DNA from 3 places in the Streptomyces sp. AC602_WCS936 genome. Region 2 is predicted to be linked to each of the others. Evidence: riboswitches for the same ligand, from Rfam matches in the RefSeq annotation. Region 2 holds a riboswitch; each other region holds the start of a gene.

Region 1 (7,960 bases), on a different contig from region 2:
GTCGACGACGTCGATGTCGAGGATCTTCTCCTCGTACGAGTCGTCGGGCGGCGGGGTCTTCGTACTACGGCGGGCCATCGCTGCCGGCTCCTTGCTGAAGCGTGAACGGTGATCTGACGCGGTCCATTGTGGACCGCGGCACTGACAGCGACCGACCAGGACCCGTCACGGGCTGCCCGGCCCGGCGCTGCCCGCAGAGTACGCCCTCGTTCCGCACGCCCGTCCCCGGGCCGCCGACCCCGTTCTCGCTCTCGGCGTACGCGGTCCGGGAACTCCACCGGCCGCCCGCACGCTTGCATACAGTGGCAGGATCGGCAGGATCGGCGGAATTCCGCAGTTCCGACCAGTGTTTCCACCCGGCTGACTCCGCTCAGCATTCCGCGATCGAAGGGACGTACATGCCCATGGGTCACACGGCCACAGCCCAGGCAGACTCCGGCGGCCTGACAGCGACCGAGCACCGCCTGGCCAACGGCCTGCGCGTGGTGCTCTCCGAGGACCACCTGACCCCGGTCGCGGCGGTGTGCCTCTGGTACGACGTCGGTTCGCGCCACGAGGTCAAGGGACGTACCGGCCTGGCTCACCTTTTCGAGCACCTCATGTTCCAGGGCTCCGCCCAGGTCAAGGGCAACGGCCACTTCGAACTGGTGCAGGGCGCCGGCGGCTCGCTCAACGGCACCACGAGCTTCGAGCGCACCAACTACTTCGAGACCATGCCCGCCCACCAGCTGGAGCTCGCCCTCTGGCTGGAGGCCGACCGCATGGGTTCCCTGCTGGCCGCCCTGGACGAGGAGTCCATGGAGAACCAGCGCGACGTCGTCAAGAACGAGCGCCGTCAGCGCTACGACAACGTTCCGTACGGCACCGCCTTCGAGAAGCTCACCGCCCTGGCCTACCCGGAGGGGCACCCCTACCACCACACGCCGATCGGCTCGATGGCCGACCTGGACGCGGCGACCCTGGAGGACGCGCGGGCGTTCTTCCGCACGTACTACGCGCCGAACAACGCGGTGCTGTCCGTCGTCGGCGACATCGACTCCGAGCAGACGCTCGCCTGGATCGAGAAGTACTTCGGCTCCATCGCCTCGCACGACGGCAAGCAGCCCCCACGGGACGGCTCACTGCCCGACATCATGGGCGAGCAGCTGCGCGAGGTCGTCGAGGAGGAAGTCCCGGCCCGCGCCCTGATGGCGGCCTACCGCCTGCCGGAGGACGGCACGCGCGCGTGCGACGCGGCCGACCTGGCCCTCACCGTCCTGGGCGGCGGCGAGTCCTCCCGCCTCTACAACCGGCTGGTGCGCCGCGACCGCACGGCCGTCGCCGCCGGGTTCGGCCTGCTGCGGCTCGCCGGAGCGCCTTCCCTGGGGTGGCTGGACGTGAAGACGTCCGGTGACGTCGAGGTGCCGGTCATCGAGACCGCCATCGACGAGGAGCTCGCCCGGTTCGCCGAGGAGGGCCCGACGGCCGAGGAGATGGAGCGCGCCCAGGCGCAGCTGGAGCGCGAGTGGCTGGACCGCCTGGGCACCGTCGCGGGCCGCGCCGACGAACTGTGCCGCTACGCCGTCCTGTTCGGCGACTCCCAGCTCGCCCTCACCGCCGTGCAGCGGGTGCTCGAGGTGACGGCCGAGGAGGTCCAGGAGGTCGCCAGGGCCCGCCTGCGCCCCGACAACCGCGCGGTGCTCGTCTACGAGCCCACCGCCCCCGCCGACGAGACCGCCGCCGACGCGGACGACGCCACCGACGAGAACGAGGAGGCGGCCAAGTGACCGAGCTCGCCACCATGGACTTCCACTCCCAGCCGCAGGGCGGCGAGCCCAAGCCGTGGGCGTTCCCCGCCCCCGAGCGCGGCAGCCTCGACAACGGCCTCACCGTGCTGCACTGCCACCGGCCCGGCCAGCAGGTCGTCGCCGTGGAGGTGCTCCTCGACGCGCCCCTGGACGCCGAGCCCGCCGGACTCGACGGCGTCGCCACCATCATGGCGCGCGCCTTCTCCGAGGGCACCGACAAGCACTCCGCCGAGGAGTTCGCCGCCGAGCTGGAGCGCTGCGGCGCCACCCTCGACGCGCACGCCGACCACCCCGGCGTCCGGCTGAGCCTGGAGGTGCCCGCCTCGCGCCTCGCCAAGGCCCTCGGCCTGCTCGCCGACGCCCTCAGGGCACCCGCGTTCGCGGACGGCGAGGTCGAACGCCTGGTCCGCAACCGGCTCGACGAGATCCCGCACGAGCTGGCCAACCCGGCCCGCCGCGCGGCCAAGGAGCTCTCCAAGGAGCTGTTCCCAGCCGGCTCACGCGTGTCGCGCCCGCGCCAGGGCACCGAGGAGACGGTGGCGAACGTCGACTCCGCCGCCGTACGGGCCTTCTACGAGAAGCACGTGCGTCCCGCCACGGCCACCGCCGTGGTCGTCGGCGACCTCACCGGCATCGACCTCGGCGCGCTGCTCGGCGACACCCTGGGCGCGTGGACCGGCTCCGCCGCCGAACCGCGCCCCGTGCCCCCGGTGACCGCCGACGACCGGGGCCGGGTCGTCATCGTGGACCGTCCCGGCGCCGTCCAGACGCAGCTGCTGATCGGCCGCACCGGCGCCGACCGGCACGACCGCGTCTGGCCCGCACAGGTCCTCGGCACGTACTGCCTCGGCGGCACCCTCACCTCCCGCCTGGACCGCGTGCTGCGCGAGGAGAAGGGCTACACCTACGGCGTACGGGCATTCGGGCAGGTCCTGCTCTCCGCGCCCGACGGCACCGGCGCCGCGATGCTCGCCATCAGCGGCTCCGTCGACACCCCCAACACCGGCCCCGCGCTGCAGGACCTGTGGACGGTGCTGCGCACGCTCGCGGAAGGCGGACTCACCGACGCCGAGCGCGACGTCGCCGTGCAGAACCTGGTGGGCGTGGCGCCGCTGAAGTACGAGACGGCGGCGGCCGTGGCGAGCACGCTGGCCGACCAGGTCGAGCAGCACCTGCCCGACGACTACCAGGCCGCGCTCTACCGCCAACTCGCCGCCACCGGCACCGTGGAGGCCACGGCGGCGGTCGTGAACGCCTTCCCGGTGGACCGCCTGGTGACGGTGCTCGTCGGCGACGCCGCGCAGATCAAGACGCCCGTCGAGGCCCTCGGCATCGGTGAAGTCACCGTGGTGTCGGCCGAGTAGCGCCACGCGCGCGTGGCGGCCCTGGTGACCCGAGTGTCACCAGGGCCGCCGTTTGTCCGAATTGAGGGAGAGACGGCCCGTCTGCCCTGTGGCATGCGCTACAAAAAGCTTGTTGCGTTTGAGGATTGAAGGCAGCCGCGCTTAGCGTCTTCCGGGCTGTTCGTCAGGCAGTACGCCGCACCCGCGGCACCGGACAGTCATCGCCGAGTCCCCGTACGGCGCGAGCCAGGGGAGCCGGGGACCCACCGCAGTCCCTGGGGTGAATCGGACGCCCGCGCGTGCAGCGAGGGGGCCCGTAGGAGACCTTCCACCTCCGAACCCGTCAGCTAACCCGGTAGGCGAGAGGGAAGGAAAGGAACAGCCTCTACATGGCGTTCACGCGCGCCACCGGGAAGCACCGCCGTCCCAGCCGGATGCACCGCACCACCGCCCGCGCGGCGGGAGTCGCGGCCCTCGCCACCACCGGCGTCGTCGGCACCCTCGCCGCACCGGCGCTCGCCGCGGAGCCCGAGGCGGAGCAGACCGGGATCACCCCGGTCATCTCCATCGGCGACTCCATAGCCGACGAGATCGACGCCCAGGCCGCTGCCCAGGAGCAGGCCGCCCAGCTCGCCGCCGCCCGCGAGGCGGCCCGGGAGGCCGCGCGCGAGCGGGCCGCCGAAGCGGCCGAAGAGGCGCGCGAGGCCAAGGAGCGCGCCGCGCGGGAGGCGGAACGCAAGCGCCTCAACACCTTCGTGTCGCCGATCACCGCCTCGTACGTCTCCACCGCCTACCAGGCCGGCAGCTCCCTGTGGTCCTCCGGCAGCCACACCGGGATCGACTTCCACGCCTCCACCGGCACCACCGTGCACGCCGTCGGCGTCGGCACCGTCGTCGAGGCCGGCTGGGGCGGGGCGTACGGCAACCAGGTCGTGGTCAAGATGCACGACGGCACGTACACGCAGTACGGCCACCTGTCGTCCATCGGCGTCTCGGTGGGCCAGTCGGTCTCCGCGGGCCAGCAGATCGGCCTCTCCGGTGCCACCGGCAACGTCACGGGACCGCACCTGCACTTCGAGGCCCGTACGGGCGCCGAGTACGGCTCGGACATCGACCCCGTCGCCTACCTCCGCTCCCACGGCGTGAACGTCTGACGACGGACCGCTGACGGCAAGGTTCGGTAAGGTTCTGGAAAGGCCCCGGCTCCCTGAGCGGGGGCCTTTCGCATTTCCACGTGTGGTCCGGGAACGCGACCGCTGTCCAAAAAATGTCCATGAAATCCGGCCCGCCGTCGGATATCCGCTTGACTGGCCTAGAGTCACTGAACACGCGTCAATCGTCGACGTTTCACGGGGATCAAGGCGGAGGTCGGGCATGCGTATTCCGGCGCACTCGGTGTGCACGGCGATCCGGGACGACATCGTCGCCGGTGTCCACGGGCGCGGCGGCCGCCTCACCGAGGAACTCCTCGCCCGCCGCTACGGAGTCTCCCGCGTCCCCGTCCGCGAGGCCCTGCGCACGCTGGAGGCCGAGGGCTTCGTGGTGACCCGGCGGCACGCGGGCGCGTGCGTCGCGGAACCCACCGAACAGGAGGCCGCCGACCTGCTGGAGACCCGTGCCCTCCTGGAACCCCTGGGCGCCGCACGGGCCGCCCGGCGTCGCACCGATGCCCACCTCAAGGTGCTGCGCGGGCTGGTCAGGCTCGGTCAGGAACGTGCCGGGCAGGGCCGCGGCGAGGACTTGCGCGCACTGGACGGGTGGTTCCACGAGACCCTCGCCCAGGCCGCCTGCAGTCCCTCCCTGGCGTCCCTGCTGACCCAGTTGCGCCGCAAGATCGCCTGGATGTACGCCGTGGCGGCGCCGGCCGATCCGGCGGGCTGCTGGGCGGAGCACGGCGCGATCACCGACGCGGTGGCCCGGGGCGACGGCGAGCGCGCGCGGGCGCTCATGGCGCTGCACACCGAGCGGTCCGCTCCCGCGTACCGACTGCGGTTCGCCCCCGAGGGCGGGCGGACCGAGAGCGTGAGGAATTCGCAACGTGCCGTAAACACGCCGAGCCTGCGGTATTAACACGCGGCCCATATACAAGAGGTATTGATTGAAGGGGTATTTTGCGCTGCCTGCGAATGCCCTCGAAAATCGGTAGCGCGGTTCGTGGAGAGGGGAAAAGAAAAGCCCGCCCGGTGCTCCGGGCGGGCCGTTCGGCATTGCTCTTGCCGTCGGTCAGACGGTCTCGGGAAGCTCCTCGAGGCCCTCGGTGACCAGCTTCGCCAGCCGGTCGAGGGCGGCGTCCGCGCCCTCGGCGTCGGAGGCGAGGACGATCTCCTCGCCGCCCTGGGCGCCGAGGCCGAGGACGGCCAGCATGGAGGCCGCGTTGACGGGGGAACTGTCGGCCTTGGCGATCGTGACCGGGACGCCTGTGGCCGTGGCGGCTCGGACGAAGATGGAGGCGGGGCGGGCGTGGAGGCCCTCGGCCCAGCCGACGTTGACGCGGCGCTCAGCCATGTGATGCTGCCCTTCAGGTGTTCAAGGTTTCATGTTGTCTAGACCAGTCTTGTCTAGACCAGTTTCCCACATCGTGAAGCGTGCCGGGACGGCGCCGTGCGCCGCCCCGCGTGACCGTCGGACCGCGGCCTCGGCCCGACCTTCCGTCCTCCACAGACTGCCTCGCGCCGTTGTCGTACGCGAGCCGTACTCTGGGGCCCATGCAGACCTCGTCGGACCGGCACGAGTATCCCGCCCACTGGGAGGCCGACGTGGTGCTGCGCGACGGCGGCACCGCGCGCGTCCGCCCCATCACCGTTGATGACGCCGAGCGCCTGGTCAGCTTCTACGAGCAGGTCTCCGACGAGTCGAAGTACTACCGCTTCTTCGCGCCGTACCCTCGCCTGTCCGCCAAGGACGTCCACCGCTTCACGCACCACGACTTTGTGGACCGGGTGGGACTCGCGGCCACCGTCGGCGGCGAGTTCATCGCCACCGTACGCTACGACCGGATCGGCGCCGGCGGAACGCCCGCCACCGCACCCGCCGACGAGGCCGAGGTCGCCTTCCTCGTCCAGGACGCCCACCAGGGGCGCGGCGTCGCCTCCGCGCTGCTGGAGCACATCGCCGCCGTCGCCCGGGAGCGCGGCATCCGCCGCTTCGCCGCCGAGGTGCTGCCCGCCAACACCAAGATGATCAAGGTGTTCGTGGACGCCGGGTACACCCAGAAGCGCAGCTTCGAGGACGGCGTGGTCCGCCTGGAGTTCGGCCTCGAACCGACCGACCGCTCCCTGGCCGTGCAGTACGCGCGCGAGCAGCGCGCGGAGGCGCGTTCCGTGCAGCGGCTGCTGAGGCCCGGCTCGGTCGCGGTCGTCGGCACCGGCCGCACGCCGGGCGGGGTCGGCCGCAGCATCCTCGGCAACATCCGGGACGCGGGCTACACCGGTCGGCTGTACGCCGTGAACAAGGCCTTCCCCGAGGACCGGAAGGAGATCGAAGGGGTGTCCGCGTGCCGCTCGGTGCGCGACATCGACGGGCCGGTCGACCTCGCCGTCGTCACCGTCCCCGCCGAGCGTGTCCCCGAGGTCGTCACCGAGTGCGGCGAGCACGGCGTGCAGGGCCTGGTGGTGATCTCCGCCGGGTACGCCGACAGCGGCCCCGAGGGACGCGAACGCCAGCGCGCCCTCGTGCGGCAGGCGCGCACGTACGGCATGCGGATCATCGGGCCCAACGCCTTCGGGATCATCAACACCTCCGCGGACGTGCGGCTGAACGCCTCCCTCGCCCCCGAGACGCCCCGCCCCGGCCGGATCGGCCTGTTCGCCCAGTCCGGCGCCATCGGCATCGCCCTGCTCTCCCGACTGCACCGGCGCGGCGGCGGAGTCACCGGCGTCACCGGCGTGTCGACCTTCGTCTCCTCCGGCAACCGAGCCGACGTCTCCGGCAACGACGTCCTCCAGTACTGGTACGACGACCCGGAGACCGACGTCGCGCTGATGTACCTGGAGTCCATCGGCAACCCCCGCAAGTTCACCCGCCTCGCCCGGCGCACGGCGGCCGTCAAACCCCTGGTCGTCGTGCAGGGGGCCAGGCACGGGGGCGTGGCACCGCAGGGACACGCCGTACGGGCGACGCGACTCCCGCACGCGACGGTCTCCGCGCTGCTCAGGCAGGCCGGCGTGATCCGCGTCGACACGATCACCGACCTGGTCGACGCGGGGCTGCTGCTCGCCCGCCAGCCGCTGCCACCCGGGCCGAGGGTGGCCATCCTGGGCAACTCCGAGTCCCTGGGCCTGCTGACGTACGACGCGTGTCTCTCCGAAGGGCTGCGCCCGCACCCCCCGCTGGACCTGACGACGGCCGCCTCGGCGGACGACTTCCACGCCGCCCTGTCCCGGGCCCTGGCCGACGACACCTGCGACGCCGTGGTGGTGACCGCGATCCCGACGGTGGGGGAGGGATCGGCCGGGGACGCCGCGCTGGCGGCGGCCCTGCGGTCGGCGGCCGCCGCGGTGCCGGCCAAGCCGGTCCTCGTGGTCCACGTGGAACTGGGCGGCCTGGCGGAGGCCCTCTCGGCCGCGGCGAGCACGGCACCGCAGGCGCCCCGGCCGACGGAGCCACAGCCGGCGTCCGCGGAGCCCGGGGCTACTGACTCCCCGGGCTCGGGGGCCGTCGGGCCGGGTGACTCTGGGGCTACTGCGTTTTCGGGCCCGCAGTCCACCGGGTCCTCGGACCCGCAGACCAGCGCGCCCAGGGACCCGCAGGCCGCCGAACCGGTTGAACCCAGGGCTGCCGCGCCCACGGACCCGCCGACCACCGCACCCACGACCCCCCGGACGACTGGGC
Region 2 (7,960 bases):
ACCGCGGTTTCGGCGACGAGGGCGTGGACCTCGCCCAGGCCGCGCTGGAGCGCAACCGGGGCCTGGCCACGGCACGCACCATGAGCTTCTTCCGGCTGGTCGAGGCCCGCGCCCACGCGCGCGCGGGTGACGCCCCGGCGGCCGGCGCCGCCCTAAAGGCCGCCGAGAGCTGGCTGGAGCGCGCCCGGCCGGGCGACAGCGACCCGACGTGGCTGGGTTTCTACTCCTACGACCGGTTCGCCGCCGACGCGGCCGAGTGCTACCGCGACCTGAAGGCACCACGCCAGGTCCGCCGCTTCACCGAGCAGGCCCTGTCGAAACCGACGGAGGAGTTCGTACGCTCGCACGGACTCAGGCTCGTCGTCTCGGCGGTGGCCGAGCTGGAGTCCGGCAACCTGGACGCGGCCTGCGAACAGGGCGTGCGGGCGGTCGAGGTGGCCGGCCGCATCTCCTCGGCCCGCACCACCGAGTACGTGAAGGACCTCCTGCACCGCCTGGAGCCGTACGGCGACGAGCCGCGCGTGGTCGAGCTGCGCGAGCGCGCCCGGCCGCTGCTGATGACCACGGCCTGACGACCGCTGCCTGACGACCGCTGCCTGACGACCGCTGCCTGACGACCGCTGCCTGACCGACATCACGCCCGGCCCGGGTTTGAAGGCATTGTCAGTGGCGCAGTGCACTATCGGAACCGGGAGGTGGGCCGGGAGATGGCACAAGTACGGACCGTGACCGGGCACGACTGCGACGTGCTGGTGATCGGCGGCGGGATCGTCGGCCTGTCGACGGCGTACGCGATCACGCGCGCGGCGCCGGGCACCCGGGTGACGGTGCTGGAGAAGGAGCCGGGACCGGCCCGGCACCAGACGGGCCGCAACAGCGGCGTCATCCACAGCGGCGTCTACTACCGCCCGGGCTCGCTGAAGGCCCGCTTCGCGGTGCGGGGCGCGGCGGAGATGGTGAAGTTCTGCGCGGAGTACGGCATCCCGCACGCCGTCACCGGCAAGCTGATCGTCGCCACCGACCGCGCCGAGCTGCCCCGCCTGCACGCCCTGGTGCAGCGCGCCCGGGAGAACGGCATACCGGTGCGCGAGCTGGGCGCCGCCCAGATCCCGGAGTACGAGCCGGAGGTCACGGGCCTGGCCGCCATACACGTCGGCACGACCGGCGTCTGCGACTACGTGGCCGTGGCCCGGCAGCTGGCGCACGCCTCCGGCGCGGAGATCCGCTACGGAGCCCAGGTCCGGCACGTCGACCGCCGCCCCGGCCGCGGGGTCGCCGTCCGCACCCGCTCGGGAGACGTGCTCCGCGCCCGGGTCATGGTCAACTGCGCGGGACTGCACTGCGACGAGATCGCCCGCCTGACCGGCGACGACCCCGGCATGCGGATCGTGCCCTTCCGGGGCGAGTACTACGAGCTGGCGCGTCCGGAGCTGGTGCGGGGCCTGGTGTACCCGGTGCCGGACCCGGCGTTCCCGTTCCTCGGGGTGCATCTGACCCGGGGGATCGACGGCGGTGTGCACGTCGGGCCCAACGCGGTGCCGGCCCTCGCCCGGGAGGGGTACGGCTGGGGCGTGGTGCACCCCCGCGAGCTGGGCGGGACGCTGGCCTGGCCGGGCTCGTGGCGGATAGCCCGGCGGCACTGGAGGTACGGAGCGGGCGAGCTGCGACGGTCGCTGTCCAAGGCGGCGTTCACCACGGCCGTGCGCAGGCTGCTGCCCGCGGTGACGGAGGACGACCTGGTGGCGGCGCCCGCGGGGGTGCGGGCACAGGCGGTACTGGCGGACGGGACGCTGGTGGACGACTTCCTGATCCACGAGGGCGCCCACGCGGTACACGTCCTCAACGCCCCGTCCCCCGCCGCGACGGCCTCCCTCCCCATCGGCCGCGAGGTGGGCCGGCGGGCCCTGGCCATGCTGGGCGCCACCTGACCGGGCGGCCCCCGGCCCGGGGAGGCCCCGCCCACCGCACACCCCGCCGTAAAATCGATAGCACTGTGTCTGATTTCCGCAGCGCTTCCGACGCCCCCCAGCCAGCCGCACCGCATCCCGGCGCCTCCGTCCGGCACACCCGGGCCAAGGGTGAGCCCCGGTTCCCCGACGGGCCGAAGGCCGACCCGGCCGGGTCGCACTTCGAGCGGCGGATCCGGAGTTTCCAGCCCCGCCGGAGCCGGGTGACCGCCGGGCAGGCGGACGCGCTGCAGCGGCTGTGGCCGCTGTGGGGGCTGGACATCGACGGGCAGCGGGTCATCGACCTCGGTGAGCTGTTCGGCAACGACCACCCCGTCGTCCTGGAGATCGGCTTCGGCATGGGCGAGGCCACCGCGCAGATGGCCGCCGCCGACCCGGGCACCAACATCCTCGCCGTGGACGTCCACACCCCCGGCCAGGGCAACCTGCTGGCTCTCGCGGAACGGAACGAGCTGTCCAACATCCGGGTGGGCAACGGCGACGCGATCATCCTCCTGCGCGAGATGCTCGCCCCCGACTCCCTCGCCGGACTGCGCGTCTACTTCCCCGACCCCTGGCCCAAGAAGCGCCACCACAAGCGCCGCCTGATCCAGCCGGAGCTCCTGACGCTGGCCGCGGCCCGGCTCGCGCCGGGGGCCGTCCTGCACTGCGCCACCGACTGGGAGCCGTACGCCGAGCAGATGCTCGAGGTGCTCACCGCGCACTCCGACTTCGAGAACACCGCGCCCGGCGGCGGATTCGCGCCGCGTCCCGCCCACCGGCCGCTGACCCGTTTCGAGGGCCAGGGGCTGGACAAGGGTCATGTGGTGAACGACTTGCTCTTCCGCCGCGTACCGCACACCGAATAGCCCCGCGACCAGCACCCGGAGCAGCCCCCACCGGTTAGGGTCCATGCCGTGGCCACCTGTCCCCCGTACCCGACGAATCCGCCGCGTCCGCACTGGTGGCAGCGCGCCTGGGTGCGTTACGGGGCAGTGGCCACGTTGCTGGCGACATCCGGCCTGGTGATCCTGGCCCTGGTGCGTGAACAGACCGGCACCCAGGGCTTCCTGGTCGGACTCGGCCTCGCGGTGCTGCCGGTGCCGCTGCTCATAGCCGCGTTCCGCTGGCTGGACCGGGTCGAGCCCGGCCCCTGGCGGAACCTGCTGTTCTGCTTCGCCTGGGGCGCCTGCGCCGCCGCCCTGATAGCGATCATCGCCAACAGTTTCGCGACGAGATGGATCGCCACGGCCACCGCCGACCCGGCCGGGGCCGACACCCTGGGCGCCACGGTCATAGCGCCCGTCGTCGAGGAGTCCGCCAAGGCCGCCGCCGTCCTGCTGGTCTTCCTCTTCCGCAGGCGGGACTTCACCGGCATCGTCGACGGCGTGGTCGTCGCCGGCGTCACCGCCACCGGCTTCGCCTTCACCGAGAACATCCTCTACCTGGGCAACGCCTTCGGCACCGACCAGCTCACCGGCGACAGCGGCTTCGCCTCGGTCACCGCCGCGACCTTCTTCGTCCGCGTCGTGATGTCGCCCTTCGCCCACCCGCTGTTCACCGTGCTCACCGGCATCGGTTTCGGCATCGCCGCCCTCTCCACCGGCCGGCACCGCCTGCGCCGCGCCCTGCTCCCGCCGGCCGGCCTGCTGCTCGCGATGGGCGTGCACGCGCTGTGGAACGGTTCGGCCGCGTTCGGCGAGTACGGCTTCCTCGCCGTGTACGGGGCGTTCATGGTGCCCTGCTTCGGCCTGCTGACCTGGCTGGTGATCTGGACCCGGCAGCGCGAACTGCGCACGGTGCGCACCGAGCTGCCCGCGTACGTCATGGCCGGCTGGCTGGCCCCGGCGGAGCCGCACGCGCTCGGCTCGATGCACGCCCGCCGCCTCGCCCGGCAGTACGCCCGCCGGCACGCCGGGAAGCAGGCCGCGCGGGCGGTGGCGCAGTACGAGGCGTACGCGACCTCGCTGGCGTTCCTGCGGCGGCGGGGGCGAGAGGGCCGCGCGGGCGCCGACTTCGCCCTGCGGGAACGGGAACTGCTGGGCGCCCTGTGGCAACGCCGCGAGGTGGCGCGCCCGGCGCTGGACCACGCGGCCCGCGTCACGGCTCCGCCACCGGTCGCCGCCTGGCCGGGGCACGGGGCGTACGGGGCGCAGGGGATGTACGGCGCCCGCGCCGGGCACGGCACGTACGGCAGCGCTTACGGATACGCGGGCCCGTGGGCTCCGGCCTTCGCAGCGGCCCCGTCACCGACCCCGTACCCCGTGTCCGTCCGGCCCCCGTACCCGTAGGCGCCGTACCCCCGGCCCCACCCCCACCGGCCGTAGCGTGCCTCAGGCCGACGCCTCCGTCAGCCGCCCGGTCTCGTCCTCAGTCAGGGTCAGCTCCGCCACTCCCAGCAGCGCCGGCAGCTGCTCCACCGTGCGCGCGGACGCGATCGGCGCGGCCACCGTCGGCTGTGCGGCCAGCCAGGCCAGGGCGACCGTGGCGACGGGGGCGTCGTGGGCTTCGGCGATCTCGTCCAGGACCGTGAGGACCCGCTGCCCGCGCTCGCTCTCCAGGTGCTTGGCGGCGCCGCCCGCGCGCGGGCTGTCGACCCTCGCGCCGGGCCGGTACTTGCCGGTGAGGAAGCCGGACGCGAGGGCGTAGTAGGGCACGGCGGCCAGCCCGGCCCGCTCGGCGAGGTCGCGCAGTCCGCCCTCGTAGGTGTCGCGCGAGACCAGGTTGTAGTGGGGCTGGAGTGCCACGTACCGGGCGAGGCCCTCGCGGTCGGAGAAGTCCAGGGAGGCGGCGAGCCGCTCGGCGGAGATGTTGGAGGCGGCGATGTGCCGGACCTTGCCCGCCCGCACCAGTTCGTCGAGCGCGCCGATGATCTCCTCGACCGGCACCTCGGGCTTGTCGAAGTGGGTGTAGTAGAGGTCGATGTGGTCGGTGCCAAGGCGGCGCAGGGAGGCGTCGGCGGCGGCCTTGATGTTCGCGGCGCTCAGTCCCGGGTACTCGGGGTGCTGGCTGACCTTGGTGGCGAGGACGACGTCGTCACGGTTGCCGCGGGCCTCGAGCCACTTGCCGAGGAGGGTCTCGGACTCGCCGCCGCTGTTGCCGTCGACCCATGCGGAGTATGAGTCGGCGGTGTCGACGAAGTTGCCGCCCGCCGCGGTGTAGGCGTCGAGGACGGCGAAGGAGGTGTCCTGGTCGGCGGTCCAGCCGAAGACGTTGCCGCCGAGGGCGAGGGGGAAGACCTCCAGGTCGGAGGAGCCGAGCTTGCGCAGAGAAGTCATGTACTGCGTCAACGAGCCCGACGGATCCCGGGATTCCGGCAGCGGGGCAAAGATCCCGCAAACCGGCAGCCCTGACGTCGGGGGGTCGCCGTCAGGACCGCCGGGGATCAGGAGTGACGACCGGCGTGTGCGGTGCGGTGCGGCTCAGGGGGTGAGGCCCTTGCTCTGCAGCCATGCCATCGGGTCGAGGCTGCCGCCGCCGGCCGTGTGGACCTCCATGTGGAGGTGGGCGCCGGTGACGTTGCCGGTGGCGCCGACGCGGCCGATGACGTCGCCGGTGGTGACCTCCTGGCCGACGCTGACGTTGATCGAGGACTGGTGGGCGTACCAGATCTCGGTGCCGTCATCGAGGGTGAGCACGGTCTTGTAGCCGTACGACCCGTCCCAGCCGGCCGATGTGATCGTGCCGCTGTGCACCGCCTTGAGCAGCGTGCCCGTGGGGGCGGCGAAGTCGAGGCCGGTGTGGTGGCCGGACGACCAGTAGGGGCCCGCCTGCCCGAAGGTGGAGGAGATCGTGTACGAGGAGGTGGGCAGCGTGTACTGCTTGGCCAGCTTCGCGAGCCGCTCGGCCTCGGCCTTCTTCGCGGCTTCCTCCTCCGCCTTCTTCTTGGCGGCGGCGGCCTTGGCCTCGGCCTCCTTCTCCGCCTTGGCGGCGGCTTCCGCGGCCTTCTTCTCGGCGGCGGCCGCGGCCTCGGCGGCGGCCTTGCTCTCGACCTGGGCCTGCTGCTGCTCGGCCTGCGCCATGATCCGCGCACGCAGCGACTCGCCGGCGTCGGCGGTGGTCTCCTGGCCGGTGCCGGCGGAGGCGGCGGCGATACCGCTGAGCGGGGTGGCGGAACCCTCGGGCTCGGGCTCCTCGTCGGAGAGGATCGAGCCGACGTTCGGCAGGTCCGGCATGGAGATGGACACCGGCGGCTTGCCGGTCTGCGCGCTGGCCATGCCGCCCGCGCCGACGGCGGCTATGACACCGACACCGAGGACGGTGGAGCTGCGGGCGAGTCCGCCGCGCTGCTTGGCGACGCGGTGCCGGCCGCGCACGGGGCGGATGGACTCCGCGGTGGGGTTCCACTCCTCCCAGGGGCCCTCTTCGGCGCGGTGGACGTCGTAGCCGAAGGTGTCGGTGTCGTGCCCGCTGGGCACGAACGGGGCCTCGGGGGCAGGCCGGTTGGACGCCACGTGGGCGTACTCCTTTCCTTCCTTTCGCCTACCGGGTTAGCTGACGGGTTCGGAGCAGGAAGGTCTCCTACGCGCGTATATCCGCCGTGACTGGCACGGCGTCATACGCCCGATTCACCCCAAGTGGTGGTTCCCCGGTTCCCTTGCGGGATTCGGCGCGTGCGCACGGAGCCGCCTTCTGTGACGGCTGGGACGACCGCGCTGCGTTATCGAACGTTAATAGACGCGGGCCTCGGATTCCAAGCCGTTCCGCTTGATCATTAACGAAACCCGGGTGGACACAGGCCTCATGGATGGTTAAATCCGGGCGAGTTGACCACTCCTCAGTGCCCCTTCGGCACCACTTTCCGCAAGCACCTCACCTGACGGTATGTCAGTTGTTATGCGGAGGGCGCTCGCTTCATCACGGGCGGTGATCAGGGCCGTCGTACGGCGAGCAGCGCCATGTCGTCGGCCATGCCGCCCCCGGAGTGCCTGCGCACGTCCTCGGCGAGGGTGCCGAGCAGTTCTTCCGGGTGCCGGAACACGCAGCCGGCGAGCCGCTCGTGCGGGTCGTAGAACTCGCCCCGGTCGTCGCGGGCTTCCGACAGTCCGTCGGTGTACAGCAGCAGCGTGGCCCCGCCGGGGAACGGGGCCTGTTCCGCCCGGTCGGGCCACACGCCCAGTTCCCCCATCCCGAGCGGCAGCGCCGACTCCCGGGCGGGCAGCGGGCGCAGGGTGCCGTCGGCGTAGAGCAGCAGCGGTGGCGGATGCCCCCGGTTGAGGACGCGGACGACCCCGTCGCCGTGCGGGAGTTCGGCGAGTACGGCGGTGGTGAACCCCTCGAAGGCGTCCAGCCCGTCGCGCCGGGTGCCCTCGCGGGCCAGCGCCCGCTCCAGCCGCTGGGCCACCGCCTCCAGCGTCGTCTCCTGTTCGGCGGCCTCCCGGAATGCGCCGATCACGACGGCGACGGCGGCGACCGCGCCCATGCCCTTGCCCCGCACGTCGCCGACGATGAGCCGGATGCCGCGCGGGCTGTCCTGCACCGCGTACAGGTCGCCGCCGATGAACGCGTCGGCCTGCGCCGCCTCGTAGCAGGCGGCGATCTCGAAGCCGCCGATCCGCTCGGCGGGTTCGGGCAGCACGGCCCGCTGGGCGGCCTCGGCGATCTCGCGGACGGAGACGAGCCGCTCGCCGGTGCGGCGGACGAAGGCGTTGACGAGGACGGCGAGCGCGGCCACCGTCGTGATGGTGATCAGCTCCGTGAGGGAGTCGACGTAGTGGATGACGTCCTTGCTCAGCTGGAGCCCGACGACGGCGGCGACCACGGCGGCACTGGTGAGCGCCGTGCCGCGCCGCGAGTACACCGCGGCGGCGACCAGGGGCGCGGCCGTGTAGAGGGGGCCCGCGGTGAAGTAGCGGGGGGTGAAGATGTCGTACAGGACGGCGACGACGATCAGCAGGACGGGCAGCAGGCGCACGAGGACCCGCCCGTACGAGCGGCGGCGGTGCTGCTCGGCCTCGGACGGCAGGACCTCGACGGTGTCGCCCAGTCCGGGGTCGGGCACGGGATCGCCGGGG
Region 3 (7,960 bases), on a different contig from region 2:
GACCGACAGTTCGCTGCGGAGCAGCCCGAAGGTCCACAGCGGGCTCGGGGTGCGCGCCGGCAGCCGTCGCGTCTCAGCTTGCGACATCGAAGCCCTCCCCGGTCAGCGCCACGAACGCGTCCTCCAGCGACGCCCGTTCCACGCCGAAGCCGCGGACCCGGACGCCGGCCGCGACCAGGGCGGCGTTCAGGTCGGCGAGGTCGCGACCCGGTGGTTCCGCCGTCACCCGGTCCTCGGCGACGACGACGTCACCGGCCCCCTGCTCCTTCAGCACCCGGGCCGCCTCCCCCGCATCCGGCGTGGTCACCACCAGCCGGCCGCGGGCCCCGGCCGACAGGTCGGCGACCGGGCCCTGAGTGATCAGCCGTCCCCGCGCCATCACGGCGGCGTGCGTGCACACCTGCTCGATCTCGTCCAGCAGGTGGGAGGAGAGGAAGACCGTGGTGCCGTCGGAGGCGAGTTCGCGCACCAGTGTGCGGATCTCGCGCATGCCCTGGGGGTCGAGTCCGTTGGTGGGCTCGTCCAGGACCAGCAGGCGGCGCGGCTGGAGCAGCGCCGCGGCGAGCCCGAGGCGCTGCTTCATGCCGAGCGAGTACGCCCTCGCCTTCTTGCCGGCGGCCGCCGCGAGGCCCACCCGGTCCAGCGCGGCGGCGACGCGTTCGCGCCGGGTGCGGGGGTCGGCGGTCGGGTCGGCGGCGTCGTAACGCAGCAGGTTGTCGCGGCCGGAGAGGAAGCCGTACAGGGCCGGGCCCTCGATGAGGGCGCCGACCTGGGGCAGTACCGCGCGGGCGTCGCGCGGGACCGGTCTGCCGAGTACGGCGGCGGTGCCCGAGGTGGGCTCGATCAGGCCCATCAGCATGCGGATGGTGGTGGTCTTGCCGGAGCCGTTGGGGCCGAGGAAGCCGAAGACGCTGCCCGCCGGGACGGCCAGGTCGAGACCGTCCACGGCGAGCTGTCCGCCGCGGTAGCGCTTGGTGAGGGCGCGAGTGGAGATGACGGCGTCGTCCCCGCTCCCGCGCTCCGGGTGCTTACGCTCCGTGGCGGACGGTTCGGCCATCGGCTCCCTCTCCTCGTCGCTCCTGCTACGGTCCGGCGTCTACTGCGCCGCGTCGGCCGCCTTCACCAGCGCGTCCTTGGTGACGGCACCGGCGTAGACCTTGCCGTCGTCCGTGATCAGGGCGTTGACCAGGCGGGTCTTGAAGACCGTGCCGGAGCCGAAGTCGCCCTTGACCTGGTCGCCGAAGGAGCCGAGGAAGCCGCCGAGGGCACCGGCGTCGCCGCCCGCGGAGGCCGTGGGCAGGCCCTGGCCCCCGGTGTCGAAGGTGGCGATGGAGTTCCAGCCCTCGCCGATGACCTCCAGGCCGTCCAGCTCCCCGGCCAGGTCGGCGCCGGCTGTCTCGCGCCCGTGCTCCGGCGCCCCGGCCATCTCGTCGCCCTCGGTGACCTTCGCGCCCTTGGGCGGGGTGAAGTCGAAGGTCGACGCGTCCGGCTTCGCGAAGCTGACCTGGGTGAAGCCCACGTCCACGACGGCGGCGCCGCCGCTCGCCGGGGTGAGCGTGAACTTCAGCGGCATGCCGGTCTTCGCGTCCACCGCGATACTGACGGCGCCGACCGTGGAGCCCTCCTGCTTGGGCTCGATCACCAGTCGGTAGGCGTCCCGGCCGGCCACCTGCGCGGTGCCGTCGACGGTGACGGAGGTGGTGTCGTCGACCGCCTTGAGGGCCTGGTCGGCGAAGTCCTTCGGCGTGGCCGGGACGTCCTGCTCCGGCTTCGACTGCTTCTCCGGCTTCTTCTGTTTCTCCGACTGCCCGGCCGCCTCGGACGTGGTCGAGTGGTAGACCTCGTTGGACGCGCTGTCGTAGCCCCAGACGTCCTTGCCGTCGTGGATCAGGCTGTACTCGGCGGCGTTCTCCAGCAGGGAAAGCTTCTGCCGGTCGGGGCCGTCCGCCGCGACCCGCAGCGTGTGGGTGCCGGACACCAGCTCGGTGAGCTTGGCCGACGGGTCGGCGGCGGAGCCGCCTTCCTCACCGGCCGCACCCGGCGCGCCGGACATACCGGACATCAGGCCACTTTCCAGGCCACCGAGGTTCGGCAGGCCCAGATCCGTGGTGATCTTCACCGTGCCGGACAGCTGCTCGACGTCCGACTTGGCGATCTTCTCTATGAGTTGTTCCGCCGTGACCTTCGGGAGGTCCGGGTCCCCGGAGTCGGCGATCGCGGGGACGAGCCCGATCGTCGCGGCCGCCACTCCCATCACCGCGACCGGGACGACGTAGCGCGCGGCCTTGCGCCGTCCGGCGCGCGAGTCCTCGCCCTCCCCGGCGGTCCTGTTGTCGTCGGAATCGATCGGTGCCATCTGTGCCCTACCTCCGTCGTCGGCGGCGGCTGTCTCGCGACCTCGCACTCGTCGTCTCACCCGTGAGCCGCCATTCTCACCCGAATCGGTGAGGATTGGTGTTTTCCGTGGTGTCCATCTGACCAAATCGGCCGGGAAGAAGCGTCAGACCGCGGACTCAACTCCGCGTACTCCTGCGGGATGACACGGACGGGCCGCGCCTCCCCCGGCCCGTAGGGGGCGGGGTACGCCTACGACGTGAGGCGGGTCACCGCGCCGCGCGTTCAGCCGGCCCGGTGCACCACGGCGTCGCACAGCTCCACCAGCGCGGACTTCGCCTCGCACTCCCGCAGCGGGGCCAGCGCCGCCCGGGCGTCCCTGGCGTACCGGACGGTGTCCTTGCGCGCCTGTTCCAGCGCGGGGTGGGCGCGCAGCAGGCGCAGCGCCTCGGCGTGCCGGACGTCGTCGCTCAGGTCGGAGTCGAGCAGCTCGGACAGGGCGATGTCCTCGGCGAGCCCCAGCCGCTCCGCGCGCTCGCGCAGCCGCAGCACCGGCAGGGTCGGGATGCCCTCGCGCAGGTCGGTCCCGGGGGTCTTGCCGGACTCGTGGGAGTCGGAGGCGATGTCCAGGACGTCGTCCGCGAGCTGGAAGGCGACGCCGAGCCGCTCGCCGTACTGGGTGAGCACGTCGACGACCGTCTCGTCGGCGCCGGACATCATCGCGCCGAACCGGCAGGAGACCGCCACCAGCGACCCCGTCTTGCCGCCCAGCACGTCCAGGTAGTGGTCGACCGGGTCACGTCCGTCCTGCGGTCCGGCCGTCTCGAGGATCTGGCCGGTGACCAGCCGCTCGAACGCCAGGGCCTGCACGCGGACCGCCTCGGGCCCGAGGTCGGCGAGGATCTGGGAGGCGCGGGCGAAGAGGAAGTCGCCGGTGAGGACGGCGACCGAGTTGCCCCAGCGGGTGTTGGCGCTCGACACCCCGCGGCGCACAGCGGCCTCGTCCATCACGTCGTCGTGGTACAGGGTGGCGAGGTGGGTCAGCTCGACGACGACGGCCGAGGGCACGATGCCGGGGGCGTAGCGGTCGCCGAACTGGGCCGAGAGCATCACCAGCAGTGGCCGGAACCGTTTGCCGCCGGCCCGCACCAGGTGCTGGGCGGCCTCCGTGATGAAGGGCACCTCGCTTTTGGTTGCCTCAAGCAACCCTTCCTCGACCGCAACCAATCCGGCCTGGACATCGGCTTCCAGAGCCTGGTCCCGCACGCTCAGCCCGAACGGCCCGACGACGGTCACGAGGGGTCTCCTGTCTGCTGGTGTCTACTGGCGATTACCTGGTTTGTCGATAGGTCGCTGCCACCACTCAAGTCAGCGTATCCGGTCACGTTTCGATCACCGCTAGCGCCCACCGTTACAGGCCGGTCGGTATCGGATCATGCGCGGTATGTTTTTGATCAGGCGATATGAGCAGATATCGATCGACATCCTCGAGGCCGAAAGCCGCCACCGAAGATCACATCACTCCTCCCAACGGCCCGCACTCCGAGTACGTCACCCACTCGGCCCTCCCTCCGATACGTATCCGATACGAACGCATGCCCGCACGACGCGCTCGTGAACACCGGACGGCGCGGCGGCCGAATACGAAGCCCACCCGACGGCACCCCGAACCGGCCACGCACCCGCCTCCGAAGCCCTCCCAACCTGCGGACGATTGACTCACACTTAAGCTGAATGCCCGATTTGCCGCTCTTGTTGAGGGCGGTGAGTTGGCTCACTTCACGCCGCCCGCAGGCAACCCGGCCGCCGACTGCGCCCTCCCTTTGCCCCGCAAGCGAGTTGAAGCTTGGCAGCCGCAAAGGATCAAGCGCCCCAAATGCCCCAGACCAAGGTCAACAGGCGCGTTGGGTGATTCCTGCACTTGTTCCGGACATGTGCTCTCGCATACGTTCCCGGCCTGTCGGGCGGACGCCGAATCCTGCCACCGCCCGGACGCACAGTCATCCGCCAACACACTCGCCGGCAGGAGCGGGGGACCCAGGTAAGTCGCCGCACCGGTCACCACCGGAGCGGCTAGGGGTGAAGCCGTGCCCGTCAGGGCCCGGCCGGGCACCTCCCCGCCCGAACCCGACAGCTCACCTCGCAGGCGTAAGGAGAGGGACTCAGCATGTCTGCCAACGGTCAGAACCGTCACGCCCGCACCAGCCGCCTCGCCCGCAAGCTCGCTGTCGCCGGCACCGGCGCCGCGGTGCTCGCCCTGCCGCTCATCGGTGCCACCAGCGCCTCCGCGGCCACCCCGGCCGCCGCGCCGGCCGCAGCCACCGCCACGACGACGTACTCGAACACCCTCGACGGCTGGATCCGGGAGTCGCTGGACGTCATGGCGCAGCACGGCATCCCGGGCACGTACGAGGGCATTCACCGCAACATCATGCGGGAGTCGTCCGGCAACCCGCTCGCCATCAACAACTGGGACATCAACGCCGTCAACGGCACCCCGTCCAAGGGCCTGCTCCAGGTGATCGACCCGACCTTCCAGGCGTACCACGTGCCCGGCACCTCCTGGGACCCGTACGACCCGGTCGCCAACATCACCGCCGCCTGCAACTACGCGGCCGACCGCTACGGCTCGATCGACAACGTCTTCGGCGCGTACTGAGCCGTACCAGGCGCGTACTGAGCCGTACCAGGCGCGTACTGAGCTGAGCTGCGCTAAGAGGTACTGAAGATCCGTTCGAGGACGACGGCCACGCCGTCGTCCTCGTTCGTCGTGGTGACCTCGTCGGCGACCGCCTTGAGTTCGGGGTGGGCGCCGGCCATGGCGACGCCGTGGGCCGCCCAGTGGAACATGGGGATGTCGTTGGGCATGTCCCCGAAGGCGATCGTCCGCCGCCGGCCCACTCCCAGGCGCTCGGCGGCCAGCGCGAGGCCGGTCGCCTTGGTGATGCCGCACGGCTGGAGCTCCACCGTCCCCGGACCCGACATGGTGACCGTGGCCAGCGAGCCGACCACCGCGCGCGCCGTCGCCGCCAACTCGTCGTCGGACAGGTCGGGGTGACGCAGCAGCACCTTGCTGATCGGCGTGGCCCACAGTTCGTCGCGCCGGTCGACGCGCACCGCGGGCAGCGTCGGGTGGGGCATCAGGTACCCGGGCTCGATGAGGGTGAGGCCGTCCACCCCGTCCTGGTCGACCGCGGCGTACACCTGCCCGACCTCCGCCTCGATCTTGCCGAGCGCGGTTTCGGCCAGTTCCCGGTCCAGGGTGACCGACCAGAGCATCCGGTGCGCGCCCGCGTCGTACACCTGCGCGCCCTGTCCGCACACCGCGAGCCCCGTGCAGCCGAGGCGGTCCAGGAGGGGGCGCACCCGGGGCGCCGGCCGCCCCGTCACCACCAGGTGCCGCGCACCGGCGCCGGCCGCCCGGGCCAGCGCGGCCAGCGACCGGTCGGAGACCGTGTCGTCGCCGCGGAGCAGCGTGCCGTCGAGGTCGGTGGCGACGAGTGAATATGCGGTGCGGTCCATGATCAGAGAATACGGACGCGGCACGTGCCCGACTCACCCGCGACCGCTTCCGGACCGCTTCCGAACGAGGACGCCGCGAGTACGTCCGACTACGCACGACGACGCCCGAACGTGTCCGAAACCTGGCACATCATCGGCTAAAGCCGGTTAAAGGCCTGTGCACCGGTTGGCAACAAGATGGTCCGCTGCCTACCGGCCGGGCGGCCCCGGAGGTACCTTCCTTGTGTCCAGGGGGGACTTGATCGGGGGGTCGGGTTGAACAGCGGACGTGTGCGTGTGCTCAGGCCGGAGGAACTGGGCGAGGGGGAACGGGAACGCTGGCGCGAGCTGCGCGCCAAGTCGTCGGCACCACGCAATCCGTTCATGGAACCGGAGTTCACCGAGGTCGTGGGCCGGGTACGGCCGCGGGCGCGGGTGGCGGTGGTGTACGACGGCGGCGAGGCGGCGGGTTTCCTGCCGCACGAGCGCGGGCCGCTGGGGCAGGGCCGCGCGATCGGGCTCGGGGTGTCGGACTGCCAGGGGGCGGTGCTCCGCCAGGACCTCGCCCCGGACACCCGCCGACTGCTGCGGGCCTGCTCCCTGTCCAGCTTCGCCTTCGACAACCTGGAGGCGGAGCAGGGACTGTTCGTGCCGCACGCCGCCGAGGAGCACGCCACCTACGTCATCGACGTGGAGCAGGGGTACGCGGCGTACGAGAGCGCGTTGCGCGCGCGGTCGCCGAAGTTCCTGAAGACGACCCTCGCCAAGGAGCGCCGGCTCGGCCGCCAGGTCGGGGACGTGCGCTTCGTCTTCGACGAGCGGGACCCGGCCGCGCTGCGCGCCCTCATGGGCTGGAAATCGGCGCAATACCGCAGGACGGGGCGCCGGGACCGGTTCGCCCAGGAGTGGATCACCCGGCTCGTCGGGCGGCTGGCCGGGACCCGGGCGACCGAGTGCACGGGCACGCTGTCCGTGCTCTACGCCGGCGGACGGCCGATCGCCGCCCACTTCGGGCTGCGCTCGGCGACGGTCCTGGCGTGCTGGTTCCCGGCGTACGACCCGGACTTCGCCAAGTACTCGCCGGGGCTGGTCCTGCACCTGCGGATGGCCGAGGCCGCAGCTGCCGAGGGCATCGGCATGCTCGACATGGGGCGGGGCCCGGCGGAGTACAAGGACTCGCTGAAGACCGGCGAACTGCCCGTGTACGAGGGCGCGGCGACGCGTCCGGGAGCGGGCGCCGCGCTGCACTGGCTGGGCCGCGAACCGGTCCGCCGCGCGCACGGTTTCGTGCGCGGGAGGCCGCGGCTGGCGTCGCTGGCGGTGCGGACGCTGCGGGGAGCGGGCCGGCTGCGCCGGTCGTGACGGCGCGCAGGTCGTTCGGGATGTTTCGGGATGCAGAGGGCAACCACGAGGGGGTGGGCGCATGGCCGGTGGGCGGCGTGCGCGGCGGGAGACACGGCGGGAGATCGAGCAGTTCCTGGGCATCGGGCCGGTGCAGGTCGCCGAACTGGATCTGCCCGGTGCTCGGGGGGCGGCGGGGGCGGGGGGCGACCCTGGCGACGAGGGCGTAGCGCTGAGACCGGGGCCGGGCGGCCCACCGGTCACGCCCGGTTCGGTGTTCGTACTGGTCAGACGTGCGGGGCAGCCCGTCGGCACCCTCCTCGGGCAGGTGCCCGACGGCGCGGACCCGGTGGCGGTGCTGGCCGGGCTCGCCCGGGAGCTGCCCCCGCAGGCGCCGCCGGAGCCGTTGCCCGTGCCGCCGTCCGCCAGTGTCGTGGTCGCCACCCGGGAACGCGCCGGCCAACTGGCCCGCGCCCTGGACTCGCTGCTCGCCCAGGACCACCCGGACTTCGAGGTCGTCGTCGTCGACAACGCGCCCGTGACCGAGGAGACCCGGGAACTGGTCGAGCGGAAGTACGGCGAGCGGGTGCGGTACGTATGCGAACCGGTGCCGGGACTCGCCATCGCGCACAACCGGGGCCTGGCGGCCGTACGCGGCCAGGTGGTCGCCTTCACCGACGACGACGTGGTCGCCGACCCGCGCTGGCTCACCGAACTGACCGCGCCCTTCGCCACCGACCCGGGACTGGGCTGTACCACGGGGCTGATCCTGCCCGCGCGGCTG

The links. A riboswitch is a leader RNA that binds a small molecule or an ion and turns the genes downstream of it on or off. The one in region 2 is predicted to bind cyclic di-AMP.
Region 1: it holds a riboswitch for cyclic di-AMP, as region 2 does, so the genes downstream of both, KUM03_RS08220 (M23 family metallopeptidase) here and KUM03_RS15225 (M23 family metallopeptidase) in region 2, are expected to answer to the same signal.
Region 3: it holds a riboswitch for cyclic di-AMP, as region 2 does, so the genes downstream of both, KUM03_RS03895 (transglycosylase SLT domain-containing protein) here and KUM03_RS15225 (M23 family metallopeptidase) in region 2, are expected to answer to the same signal.

The regions. Positions count from the first base shown of each region.
Region 1 is NZ_JAGMUF010000017.1:112,178-120,137, forward strand. Features, by position in the region: gene KUM03_RS08205 (DNA topoisomerase (ATP-hydrolyzing) subunit A) at 1-78, opposite strand, end outside; gene KUM03_RS08210 (pitrilysin family protein) at 399-1,766, shown strand; gene KUM03_RS08215 (pitrilysin family protein) at 1,763-3,151, shown strand; cyclic di-AMP (ydaO/yuaA leader) riboswitch at 3,343-3,507, shown strand; gene KUM03_RS08220 (M23 family metallopeptidase) at 3,520-4,284, shown strand; gene KUM03_RS08225 (GntR family transcriptional regulator) at 4,505-5,200, shown strand; gene KUM03_RS08230 (HPr family phosphocarrier protein) at 5,354-5,635, opposite strand; partial or broken gene KUM03_RS08235 (GNAT family N-acetyltransferase) at 5,836-7,960, shown strand, end outside.
Region 2 is NZ_JAGMUF010000039.1:122,213-130,172, reverse strand. Features, by position in the region: gene KUM03_RS15250 (MFS transporter) at 1-572, shown strand, start outside; gene lhgO (L-2-hydroxyglutarate oxidase) at 708-1,928, shown strand; gene trmB (tRNA (guanosine(46)-N7)-methyltransferase TrmB) at 1,994-2,815, shown strand; gene KUM03_RS15235 (PrsW family intramembrane metalloprotease) at 2,864-4,237, shown strand; gene KUM03_RS15230 (aldo/keto reductase) at 4,280-5,224, opposite strand; gene KUM03_RS15225 (M23 family metallopeptidase) at 5,369-6,400, opposite strand; cyclic di-AMP (ydaO/yuaA leader) riboswitch at 6,412-6,568, opposite strand; gene KUM03_RS15220 (PP2C family protein-serine/threonine phosphatase) at 6,817-7,960, opposite strand, start outside.
Region 3 is NZ_JAGMUF010000008.1:239,385-247,344, forward strand. Features, by position in the region: gene KUM03_RS03875 (ABC transporter permease) at 1-87, opposite strand, end outside; gene KUM03_RS03880 (ABC transporter ATP-binding protein) at 74-1,057, opposite strand; gene KUM03_RS03885 (DUF2092 domain-containing protein) at 1,097-2,356, opposite strand; gene KUM03_RS03890 (polyprenyl synthetase family protein) at 2,620-3,630, opposite strand; cyclic di-AMP (ydaO/yuaA leader) riboswitch at 4,330-4,497, shown strand; gene KUM03_RS03895 (transglycosylase SLT domain-containing protein) at 4,502-4,993, shown strand; gene KUM03_RS03900 (HAD family hydrolase) at 5,047-5,856, opposite strand; gene KUM03_RS03905 (GNAT family N-acetyltransferase) at 6,133-7,197, shown strand; gene KUM03_RS03910 (glycosyltransferase family 2 protein) at 7,259-7,960, shown strand, end outside.